3 regions of the Kitasatospora sp. NPDC101176 genome follow, and region 2 is predicted to be linked to each of the others. Evidence: riboswitches for the same ligand, from Rfam matches in the RefSeq annotation. Region 2 holds a riboswitch; each other region holds the start of a gene.
The links. A riboswitch is a leader RNA that binds a small molecule or an ion and turns the genes downstream of it on or off. The one in region 2 is predicted to bind cobalamin.
Positions count from the first base shown of each region.

Region 1 (3,262 bases), on a different contig from region 2:
GACGGGAGGAGGGGGTGACACACCTCCGCCGCCGGGTACTCGGGCTCGCCGCCGACGGGACGTCGGCGGCCTACCGTTGCGGGTCAGCGCCGGATTCGAACCGGACTTCCCCCGTCGGCGGAGTCACAACATGACGGCCCATCATGGCGAAGACGCGAAGATCCGGTCAAGGGACGGTGCGCCACGTCACGGTTCCGGCACCGGAAGACGGCACCCCGGGCCCCGGTCGCGGTCGAACTCCTCGGCGGCCGCCACGACTTCGTTCATCAGCGTGGTGTCGAGGGCGTTCAGCGCCTTGGGGCGGTCGAGCGTGATCACGCCCACCCGGCCCCTGCGCTCGACCAGGATCGTCTCGAACGTCATGCGTCGTCCTTCCTGAGGGTCGTGATGATGGCCGAGAAGTCCAGCCCGGCGCCCGCCTCCTCGGCGAACGCCGCGTACAACTCGGCTGCCCTGCCGCCCAGTTCGGCGGGGACGTCGGAGACTGTCGCCGCGGCGGCCGCGAGTCCGAGGTCCTTGGCCATCAGGGCGGCGGCGAAACCTCCGGCGTACCCGCGGTTGGCCGGGCTGGCCGGGACGGGCCCGGGGACGGGGCAGTTGCTGGTCAGTGCCCAGCACTGCCCGGAGGCGGTGGAGGCCACGTCGAACAGGGCCTGGTGGCTGAGCCCGAGGCTCTCCCCGAGCACGACGGCCTCGCTGACCGCGATCATCGAGATGCCGAGAATCATGTTGTTGCAGATCTTCGCGGCCTGCCCCGCCCCGGACGTCCCGCAGTGCACGACCCGGCGGCCCATGGCGGCGAGCACCGGCTCGGCCTCGGCGAAGTCGGGCCCGTCCGCGCCCACCATGAAGGTCAGGCTCGCGGCCTCGGCTCCGGGCACGCCGCCGGAGACCGGCGCGTCGACGGCCCGGTGCCCCGCGACCCGGACGAGGTCGGCGACGACCCGGGCGTCCCCGACCGCGATGGTGGAGCAGTCGACGAACAGCGCTCCCGCTGCCGACTCCGTCAACTCGCTGTAGGAGTCGAGGACATGGCGTCCGGTCGGCAGCATGGTGAGCACCACCTCGGCCTCGCCGACCGCTTCAGCGGCGGAACCCGCGATCATCACTCCCCGCGCCGCAGCCCGTTCCCGGGCCTCCGCCGAGAGGTCGTAGCCGGTCACCCGGTGTCCGGCGGCGACGAGGTTGGCGGCCATCGGGCCGCCCATGGTGCCCAGTCCGACGAATCCGATGCGGTGGGTCACCAGCGCTCCAGGGGTGTGGTGGCGGCGAGGCCGAGTTCTCCGTCGCCGAGCGGGGCGAAGCAGTGGGCCACGGTGGCGGGTTCGACGGCTCCCAGGGAGGCCGGCGTCCAGCGCGGTGACCGGTCCTTGTCGATCACCTGGGCCCGGATCCCCTCGGCGAGGTCCGGGGTGGCGAGCGCCGCGCAGGAGGTCCGGTACTCCTGGTCGAGCACGGCCTCCAGCGGGCCCAGGGCGCGGGCCCGGCGCAGGGCCGCCAGGGTGGCCTTGACGGCGGTCGGGGAGTTGGCGGCGATGCGCTCGGCGGCCTGCGCGGCCTCGGGTTCACCGCTGTCGCCGAGCCGCGCGAGGATCTCCTCGACGGTGCCCGCCGCGTAGCAGCTGTCGATCCACGCCCGCCGACCGTCCAGCAGACCGGCCGGCGCGGGCTCGACATGCCGTTCCAGGGCCTCGTGGACGGGCAGTTCGGCGAGGTCGTCGAGCAGCACGGGCAGCCGCTCGGCGGGGACGTAGTGGTCGGCGAGCCCGCAGAGCAGCGCGTCGGCGGCACCGACGGAGCCCGCGGTGAGGGCGAGGTGGGTGCCCAACTCGCCCGGCGCGAGGGCGAGCAGGTAGGTGCCGCCGGCGTCGGGGACGAAGCCGATGCCGGCCTCCGGCATGGCGACGCGCGTTTTCCCGGTGACGATCCGGACGCTCCCGGAAAACACGGATCACCCGCGGCCGGTATCCTGACTCCCGGATCACCGCACGCCCTCAGGCCTTCCCGGCGGCTGCCAGTGGCCGTCTCCTGCAAGGACGGACTCCCCGGTCACAGTGGCGGGACCGTGCCGGACTCACACCGGCTTCCCTGACACCGCGGACCTGCCGTCGACCATATAGTCGGACGTCCTAGTAAGTCCAGATCCCGTGACGAACCGTCACCGCGCCCTCCCCCGGTCGGCGCAGGACGACGCAGCCCGCCCCCCGTGCGGGGAGCGGGCTGCGGGTCGGCGGCGCGGGTGCTACCGGGCGGCGACGGCCTGGGCCGGGGCCTTCACCGCGGCGGGCTCGGGCTCGAGCACGCGCTTGGCGAGCTCGCCGAAGACCAGCCCGAAGGAGGTCCACAGCACGAGCTGGATGGCGAGCGCCGCGAGGCGGAACTGCCAGAGCAGGGTGGCCGGGAATGCCTCGGGCACCTCGTTGATCACCGGCAGGAGGGCGTAGGCCAGGCCGACGGCGACGACGAAGCCGCCCCCGGCCGCGACCGCGGCGTACCAGTTGCCCAGGCGCGGGGCCAGGCGCTTGCCGATGATGACCGCCGCGACCGCGAGCAGGACGCTGAGCACCATCATCAGGAAGTACAGGACGGTGCGCTTGCCGATGGTGTCGGGGTTGCCGATGGACGGCGGGTTGGCCGGGTACTTGAGGAACGGCACCACGTACACGGTCACCAGCGCGGCGAGCGAGACGACCAGCGCCGTCGCCCGGGCGCCGAAGCGGCCGATCCGCCCGAGGGCGAAGCAGTACGCGAGGGCGGCGATGCCGCCCATGGCCACGGCGAACAGCAGGATGCCGGTGGCCAGACCCGCCGTGGACTGCAGGGAACGGCTGACCACCTCCATGCCGTGCTCGGCGGAGTGCGCCTCCTCGAACTCGATGGCGGCGTCCACCTTGGACTCACCGAGCAGGTAGGCGGTGACGAGCGCGAGAACGCCGGCCGCGAGGCCGGCGATCATCCCGCGCACGAGCAGGGTTCTGACGGTTGCGGAGTTCACTGTGCGGTCTTCCCCGTTCTCAGTGGCAGGGGAAGCCGAGCAGGTGACGACCGTCGTGCACCCATTCGTGGACGTCCTCGCCGGAGATCAGCGAGGTGGCACCCTGCTCGGCGCCGACGAAGTAGATCGCCAGCAGCATCAGGACACCGAAGAAGACCGCCCAGGGCAGGACGGCCCGGACGGGAATGGTGGCGAGGCCACCCTCCTCGGGAGAGGAAATCGGGGAAGCGACGGACGAAGCCATGGCTGGGAACCTCCTGGGGGAAA
Region 1 is NZ_JBIWPA010000003.1:511,383-514,644, forward strand. It holds cobalamin riboswitch at 13-153, opposite strand; partial or broken gene ACIRS1_RS07675 (enoyl-CoA hydratase-related protein) at 211-363, opposite strand; gene mmsB (3-hydroxyisobutyrate dehydrogenase) at 360-1,244, opposite strand; partial or broken gene ACIRS1_RS07685 (enoyl-CoA hydratase/isomerase family protein) at 1,241-1,939, opposite strand; cobalamin riboswitch at 1,942-2,132, opposite strand; gene ACIRS1_RS07690 (CbtA family protein) at 2,243-2,995, opposite strand; gene ACIRS1_RS07695 (CbtB-domain containing protein) at 3,015-3,239, opposite strand.
Region 1: another riboswitch for cobalamin. It lies ahead of ACIRS1_RS07685 (enoyl-CoA hydratase/isomerase family protein); the one in region 2 lies ahead of ACIRS1_RS23675 (cobalamin biosynthesis protein).

Region 2 (3,262 bases):
GACCGGACGGTGTTCGAGCACCAGTTCACCGGGAGGGCGGCCGGGCGGCCACCGGGCTGGGCCGTCCGGGGCACGGCGGGGCGGCCGGCGGGGGTGTGGGCGGCGGGCGGGAGGCGGGCGGGCTGGAGGGGTACGGGCGGCGGTTCGGCGCGGGCGGGCGGGGGCGGGCCGCGGCGTCAGACCGGGATGTCGGTCCGGCGCCGCCCGAGCAGCTCCCAGAAGCGCTCCGCCAACGGCTGCTCGCGGACCGGGTCCGGCGCCGCGGCGGCCGGGGAGCCCCAACTGCCGCTGCCCCAGTGGGAGGAGACCTGGTTCTCCTGCTGGAGGGCCGTCAGCACGGCCGCCAGGTCGTCCTCGTGGACCGGCACGATACGGGCGACGGCCCGGACGTGGGCCTGCCAGCGGCCGTCCACGCACTGGCGCAGGCACCGGTCGAGCTCCTCGCGGCGGCCGGTGACGTCGACGAGCTCGCGCAGCCGCAGGCCGAGCACCTGGGCGAGCGCGTGGGTCTGGGCCTCGTCGCCGTCCCACCGGCCGGTCAGCTCGGCGTCCTGGTAGCGGCGCAGGGCGACCCCGATCCGGCGGGCGGCGGCGTCCTGGTGGAGTTCGCGGGCGACCCGGAAGTCCCGCAGCCGGGTGGGGCGGGTGCCCATCAACTGGACGGCGGGGCACCAGAGCGCGCGGGCCAGCGCGATGAACTCCTCCTCGGTCGGCCGCAGCTCGCCGCTCTCCCAGGCGAGGACGTGGGTGGGCAGCAGGCGGACGCCGTGCGCGGCCATCCCGCCGACGACCTGGTCGGGGGTCAGGCCGAGGCCGGCCCGGTGGGCTCGGGCGGCGCCCGGCGAGAACGGCACCGGGGGCAGGGCGGGGGGCTGTCTGCGTCGCATGGGAACGAACGGTAGGTGCGGGTGGCGGCCGGCCCCAGCCGCCGAACACACGAAGCGGCCCTGGAGGTCCCTACGGACCGCTGGACGATCGCACAGGGTGTCATGCCCCTGCGGGCGGGCGGATCGGAGGTACCGACGGAGGTGCCGGCGCGGGCCCCGCCGCCCGTCGCCGCCGCCCGGCCGGGAGCCCGCGGGCGCCCCGCGGCCCCCGGTCCCGTGTGACCAACCCCTCCGTGACCTCGGTTGACTCCCGGTTCGGCCGCGTGATGGGATCCGGGGGCCAAACGGAGGCATGCAGAGGAAGCCGGTGCGAGTCCGGCGCGGTCCCGCCACTGTCACCGGGGAGCACGCTCGGCAGGTTGCCACGGCGCGCCGTCAGAAGCCGCTGGAAGGCCCGGGGGTGCGTCCGACCCGGAAGCCAGGAGACTCTCGCCCCCGCTACGTCGAGCCAGGGCGCGGACCCTGAGTGAGGACACGCACGCGATGCAGGCTGCCCCGCCCCGCCGGACCCGACGCTGCCTTCCGCCACACCCCCCGGTCCCGCCGCACCCGGCCGCCGCCCCCGCGAACCCGCCGCACCCGACGTGCGCCCGCTGACCCGCGCGGCGGCGTTCGCGCTGGGCGCCCTCGCGGGCTACGCCGCCGACGCCCGCTACGCCGACCCCCGCCGCGGCCACCCGGTGGCCGTCTTCGGCTCCGCCGCGGCCCGGCTCGAGCGCCGGCTCTGGCGGGACGACCGGGCGACCGGCGCCGGCTACACGGCCCTGTGCGCGGGCACCGTGGCCGCCGCCGCGGTGGCCCTGGACCGCACCGCGGGCCGGCGCCCGCTCGGCCGCGCGGCCCTGGCCGCCGCCGCGACCTGGACGGTGCTCGGCGGCACCTCGCTGACCCGGGAGGCCCGCACCATCGGCCGCTCGCTGGCCGCGGGCGACCTGACGGCGGCCCGGGCCCGGCTGCCGCACCTGTGCGGGCGCGACCCGAGCGCGCTGGACGAGCAGCAGATCGCCCGCGCGGTGGTCGAGTCGGTGGCCGAGAACACCGCCGACGCCGTCGTCAACGCGCTCGTCTGGGGCGCGCTGGCGGGCACGCCGGGGCTGCTGGCGTTCCGCGCGGTGAACACCCTGGACGCCATGGTCGGCCACCGCTCGCCGCGCCACGCCCGGTTCGGCTGGGCCTCGGCCCGGCTGGACGACGTGGCGGGCTGGCCGGGCGCCCGGCTGACCGCCCTGCTGACCGTCGCCGCCGCGCCGCAGCCGCGCACCGCCTGGCGGGTCTGGCGCCGGGACGGCTCGGCGCACCCGAGCCCGAACGCCGGCCAGGCCGAGTCCGCCTTCGCGGGCGCGGTCGGCGTCCGGCTGGGCGGCACCCTGCAGTACGGCGAACGGGTCGAGCACCGACCCGTCCTGGGCGCCGAACTGCGGCCGGTCACGGTGGACGACATCGAGCGGGCCTGCGTGCTCTCCCGGCGGGTGGGCGCGCTGGCCCTGGGTACGACCGTGGCGGGGCACGTCGCACTGCGACTGCTGGCCGGCCGCGGAAGCAGAAGCGGAAAGGGACGGGCATGAGCAACGCGCTGCTGGTCGCAGGGACGACCTCGGACGCGGGCAAGAGCGTGGTGACGGCGGGCATCTGCCGCTGGCTGGCCCGCCGCGGGGTCGCGGTGGCGCCGTTCAAGGCGCAGAACATGTCGCTGAACTCCTTCGTCACCGCCGACGGCGCCGAGATCGGCCGGGCCCAGGCGATGCAGGCGCAGGCCGCCCGGGTGGAGCCGGAGGCGGCCATGAACCCGGTGCTGCTCAAGCCCGGCGCCGACGGCCGCAGCCAGGTCGTGCTGCTCGGCCGGCCGGTCGCCGAGGTCGGTGCGCTGGACTACCGCGAGCGCAAGCCCGTCCTGCTGGAGCGGGCCCTGGAGTGCCTGGCGGACCTGCGCCGCCGCTACGACGTGGTGGTCTGCGAGGGCGCCGGCTCGCCCGCAGAGATCAACCTGCGCGACCGGGACATCGCCAACATGGGCCTGGCCACCGCGGCCGGACTGCCCGTGGTGGTGGTCGGCGACATCGACCGCGGCGGCGTCTTCGCGGCCATGTACGGGACGCTGGCGCTGCTGTCCGCGGAGGACCAGCGGCACGTGGCCGGCTGGTTCGTCAACAAGTTCCGCGGCGACGCCCGACTGCTCGCCCCCGGGCTGGAGATGCTCCACGGGCTGACCGGCCGCCCGGTGCTGGGCACCCTGCCGATGCTGCCGGGCCTGTGGCTGGACGCCGAGGACTCGCTGGACCTGTCGACCGTGGTGGACCGGGTGGACGGCCGCGGCCCGCTCGGAGCGGACGTGCTGCGGGTGGCCGTGGTGCGCTTCCCCCGGCTCTCCAACTTCA
Region 2 is NZ_JBIWPA010000018.1:89,174-92,435, reverse strand. It holds gene ACIRS1_RS23680 (transcriptional regulator) at 177-887, opposite strand; cobalamin riboswitch at 1,184-1,316, shown strand; gene ACIRS1_RS23675 (cobalamin biosynthesis protein) at 1,472-2,452, shown strand; gene ACIRS1_RS23670 (cobyric acid synthase) at 2,449-3,262, shown strand, end outside.

Region 3 (3,262 bases), on a different contig from region 2:
CCACCAGCAGGGTGGGGCGGTCCAATGCCGCGCCGTAGAAGGAGACCGATCCGTGGTCGCCGATCAGCAGGTCGGCGGCGACGAGGGCGGTCTGCCAGCCCTGGTGCGGGGGGATCAGCCTGAGGCCGGAGCCCCGGGCCGTGGCCAGCAGCAGTTCGGGGTCGTGCCGGTCCCAGACGTTGGGGTGCAGGACCACGGCCACGGTGTACTCGTCGGCGGGGAGCGCGGTGACCAGCCGGCGCGGCAGGTCGAGGCAGTGCGCCGCCAGGGAGTGCCTGCTCCAGGTGGAGGTGACGACGACGAGGCGCCGGCCGTCGACGGCCCCGAGGGCGGCGCGGTAGGCGTCCCGCCGGCCGCGGCTGGCCAGCATCCTGGCGAAGGTGAGGTCGCCGACCTCCCGTGCGTGCGGCAGCGCCTCGGGGCAGGTGGCCGCCAGCCGCTCGAACTGCTCCTCGTGTGACAGCCCGATGACCGCGGGGAAGACCCGCCCCCGGTGGGTGAGCTCCTGACGGGACAGGCCGGCGGCACTGACCCCGTCCCCGGTGGACTCGGCGACCAGGCGGTTGTAGCCGGCGCCGTGGGGGAGGACGACGAGCGGGGCGCGCAGCCGGTGCATGGAGGCGTGGACCGCGCAGGACACCGCGAGGTCGAACTCGTACCGGACGGCCTCCTCCCACGGGATGACCGTGACGGCGGGCTGCTGGTCGGCCAGGTAGGGGCCGAGGCCCGCCGTGAACGCCGAGCCCGGGTTGACGGTGAGGTAGCACCGGACGCCGAGCTGCGGGCGGACGAGCAGGGTGAGCACGTCGAGCACCCGGGTGGCCGAGGTGAGCGTGCGGGCGACTGCGAGGACGCGGGCCCGGACGGGCCAGGTCTCCCAGCGGTCTTCGTCGGGCCAGGGCCGGGGCCGGCGCCGCAGGCGGTTCAGCACACGAAGATCGTACTCATCCGGCCCCGCTCCGGCGGGTCCGTCCGGGGCGGGTCAGCCGGTGGCAGCGGTGGGTTCGTGGTGGTCGGCGGCGGCGCAGGGGTCGAGGAGGGGGCGCAGGGCGTCGTCGACGAGCCGGTAGCGCACGACGCGTCCGTCGCGGTCGCCGGTGACCACGCCGGCGGTGCGGAGCAGTCGGAGGGCCTGGGAGACGGCGGGGTCGCGCATGCCGGTGGCGACGGCGAGGTCGGTCACGGCGAGCGGACCGGCGCGGTGCAGGGCGAGCAGGAGGGCGAGCCGGCCCGGGTCGGCGAGCAGGGAGAACCGCTCGGCCCAGGTGCGGACGTGCGCGGTGTCGCCGATGGCGGCGATGGCCTCGCAGACCCGGTGTCCGTCGATGGTGCGGTGGTCCGCGCGGTCGGCCGGTACGAGATGCATGCGGACATTCTCGCAGGCCGGGGCCTGTGATCCTGGACACCTGCGCAGGTGCGCAGCCTTGCATGGGTGGAGCCGGGCCCCCTACGGTGTTGCCCGCCGTGGTGCTCGGGAAGACCGGTGACGGACCCTCAGGGGTCCCAGTCCGGAGCGGCCCTCGCCACTGTGATCGGGGGGAGTCGTCCGTATCCACGACGCCACTGGGCGCTTCGCGCGTCCGGGAAGGCGGGTACGGGTGCCCCGTAAGCCAGGAGACCGGCCACGGCATCTCACGAAGTCTTTCCACGAGGTGCTGGAGCGTGATCCCCGTATGACCCTGCCCGAAACCGCCGCCCCCGGGGCGCCGGCGGCGCCGTCCGCACTGCCGACGTTCCGCTGGAAGCGCGAGGACACCGTCCGCACGGCCGGACTGATGGGCGTGATCCTGGCCATGCACGTGGTCGCGTTCGGGACGCTGTTCTTCCTGGTCGCGCCCCACAACTACGCGGTCGGCACCCAGGTCTTCGGGGTGGGCCTGGGCATCACCGCGTACACCCTCGGCATGCGGCACGCCTTCGACGCCGACCACATCGCGGTGATCGACAACACCACCCGCAAGCTGATGGCGGACGGCAAGCGCCCGGTGTCGGTGGGCTTCTGGTTCGCCCTCGGGCACTCCTCGATGGTGGTCATCATGGCCGCCCTGGTGGCGGGCGGCGCCCAGCTGGCCAACACCCTGATGGACGACGAGTCGACGACCCACCAGTGGCTGGGGATGGTCGGCACGACGGCCTCCGGCGCGTTCCTGTACCTGATCGGCGCGCTCAACCTGGCGGCGCTGGTGGGCATCCTCAAGGTGTTCCGGGCGATGCGGGCCGGGAAGTACGACGAGGCGCAGCTGGAGGAGCACCTGAACTCGCGCGGCTTCCTGGCGAGGGTGCTGAACCGGGCGACGCGGTCGATCACCCGGCCGGGGCAGATGTTCCCGGTGGGCATGGTGCTGGGCCTGGGCTTCGACACCGCGACCGAGGTCACCCTGATGGTGATGGCGGGCTCGGGCGCGGCGGCCGGGCTGCCCTGGTACGCGATCGTCTGCCTGCCGCTGCTCTTCGCCGCCGGGATGAGCCTGTTCGACACGCTGGACGGGACGTTCATGAACTTCGCGTACCAGTGGGCCTTCTCCAACCCGGTGCGCAAGGTGTACTACAACCTGACGATCACGGGGCTGTCGATCGCGGTGGCCTTCGTCATCGGCACGATCGAACTGGTCGGCGTGCTGCACGAGAAGCTCGACCTGACCGACCCGGTGAGCGGTTGGATCGCGGACATCTCGCTGGACAACGTCGGGTACGCGATCGCCGGGTTGTTCGTGGTGGTCTGGGCCGCGGCGATCGGCTACTGGAAGCTGGCCGGGGTCGAGCAGCGCTGGCAGCCGTCCGAGCAGTGACAGCCCCCGGCGGGCCGGTCGGCCCGGGGTGCGAGCCGGGGCGTGCGGGCAGCGGTGACGTGCCCCCTCGGGAGTGCTCGGCGGGCGGAACGGGGTGCGGCTTCGTAGGCTCGACGCATGTCTGATGCGTACGCGGGTCGGCGGGAGCGGGTGAGGGAGCACTGCAGTGCGGCCGGGGCCGATGCGGCGCTGATCACCCGGGCGGCGAACGTGCGGTATCTGACCGGCTGCGCGCCCTGCGGGGCGACGCTGCTGCTCACCAGGGACCGCGCACTGCTGGCGCTGCCGGACGACCTGCCGCCGGACGACACCGGGGAGCACCTGATCGCCCCGGACGTCACCCAGGTGCCGGTGCCGGCTGGGGCGGACACCGCCCTGGCGGCGGCCGAGGCCGCGGCGCGGCTCAGGCTGGCGGCGCTGGCGGTGGAGGAGCACGACCTGACCGTCAGCCGGCACCGGTCGGTGGCCGGCCT
Region 3 is NZ_JBIWPA010000005.1:204,712-207,973, forward strand. It holds gene ACIRS1_RS10655 (hypothetical protein) at 1-931, opposite strand, end outside; gene ACIRS1_RS10660 (metalloregulator ArsR/SmtB family transcription factor) at 983-1,366, opposite strand; cobalamin riboswitch at 1,449-1,642, shown strand; gene ACIRS1_RS10665 (HoxN/HupN/NixA family nickel/cobalt transporter) at 1,674-2,789, shown strand; gene ACIRS1_RS10670 (aminopeptidase P family protein) at 2,907-3,262, shown strand, end outside.
Region 3: another riboswitch for cobalamin. It lies ahead of ACIRS1_RS10665 (HoxN/HupN/NixA family nickel/cobalt transporter); the one in region 2 lies ahead of ACIRS1_RS23675 (cobalamin biosynthesis protein).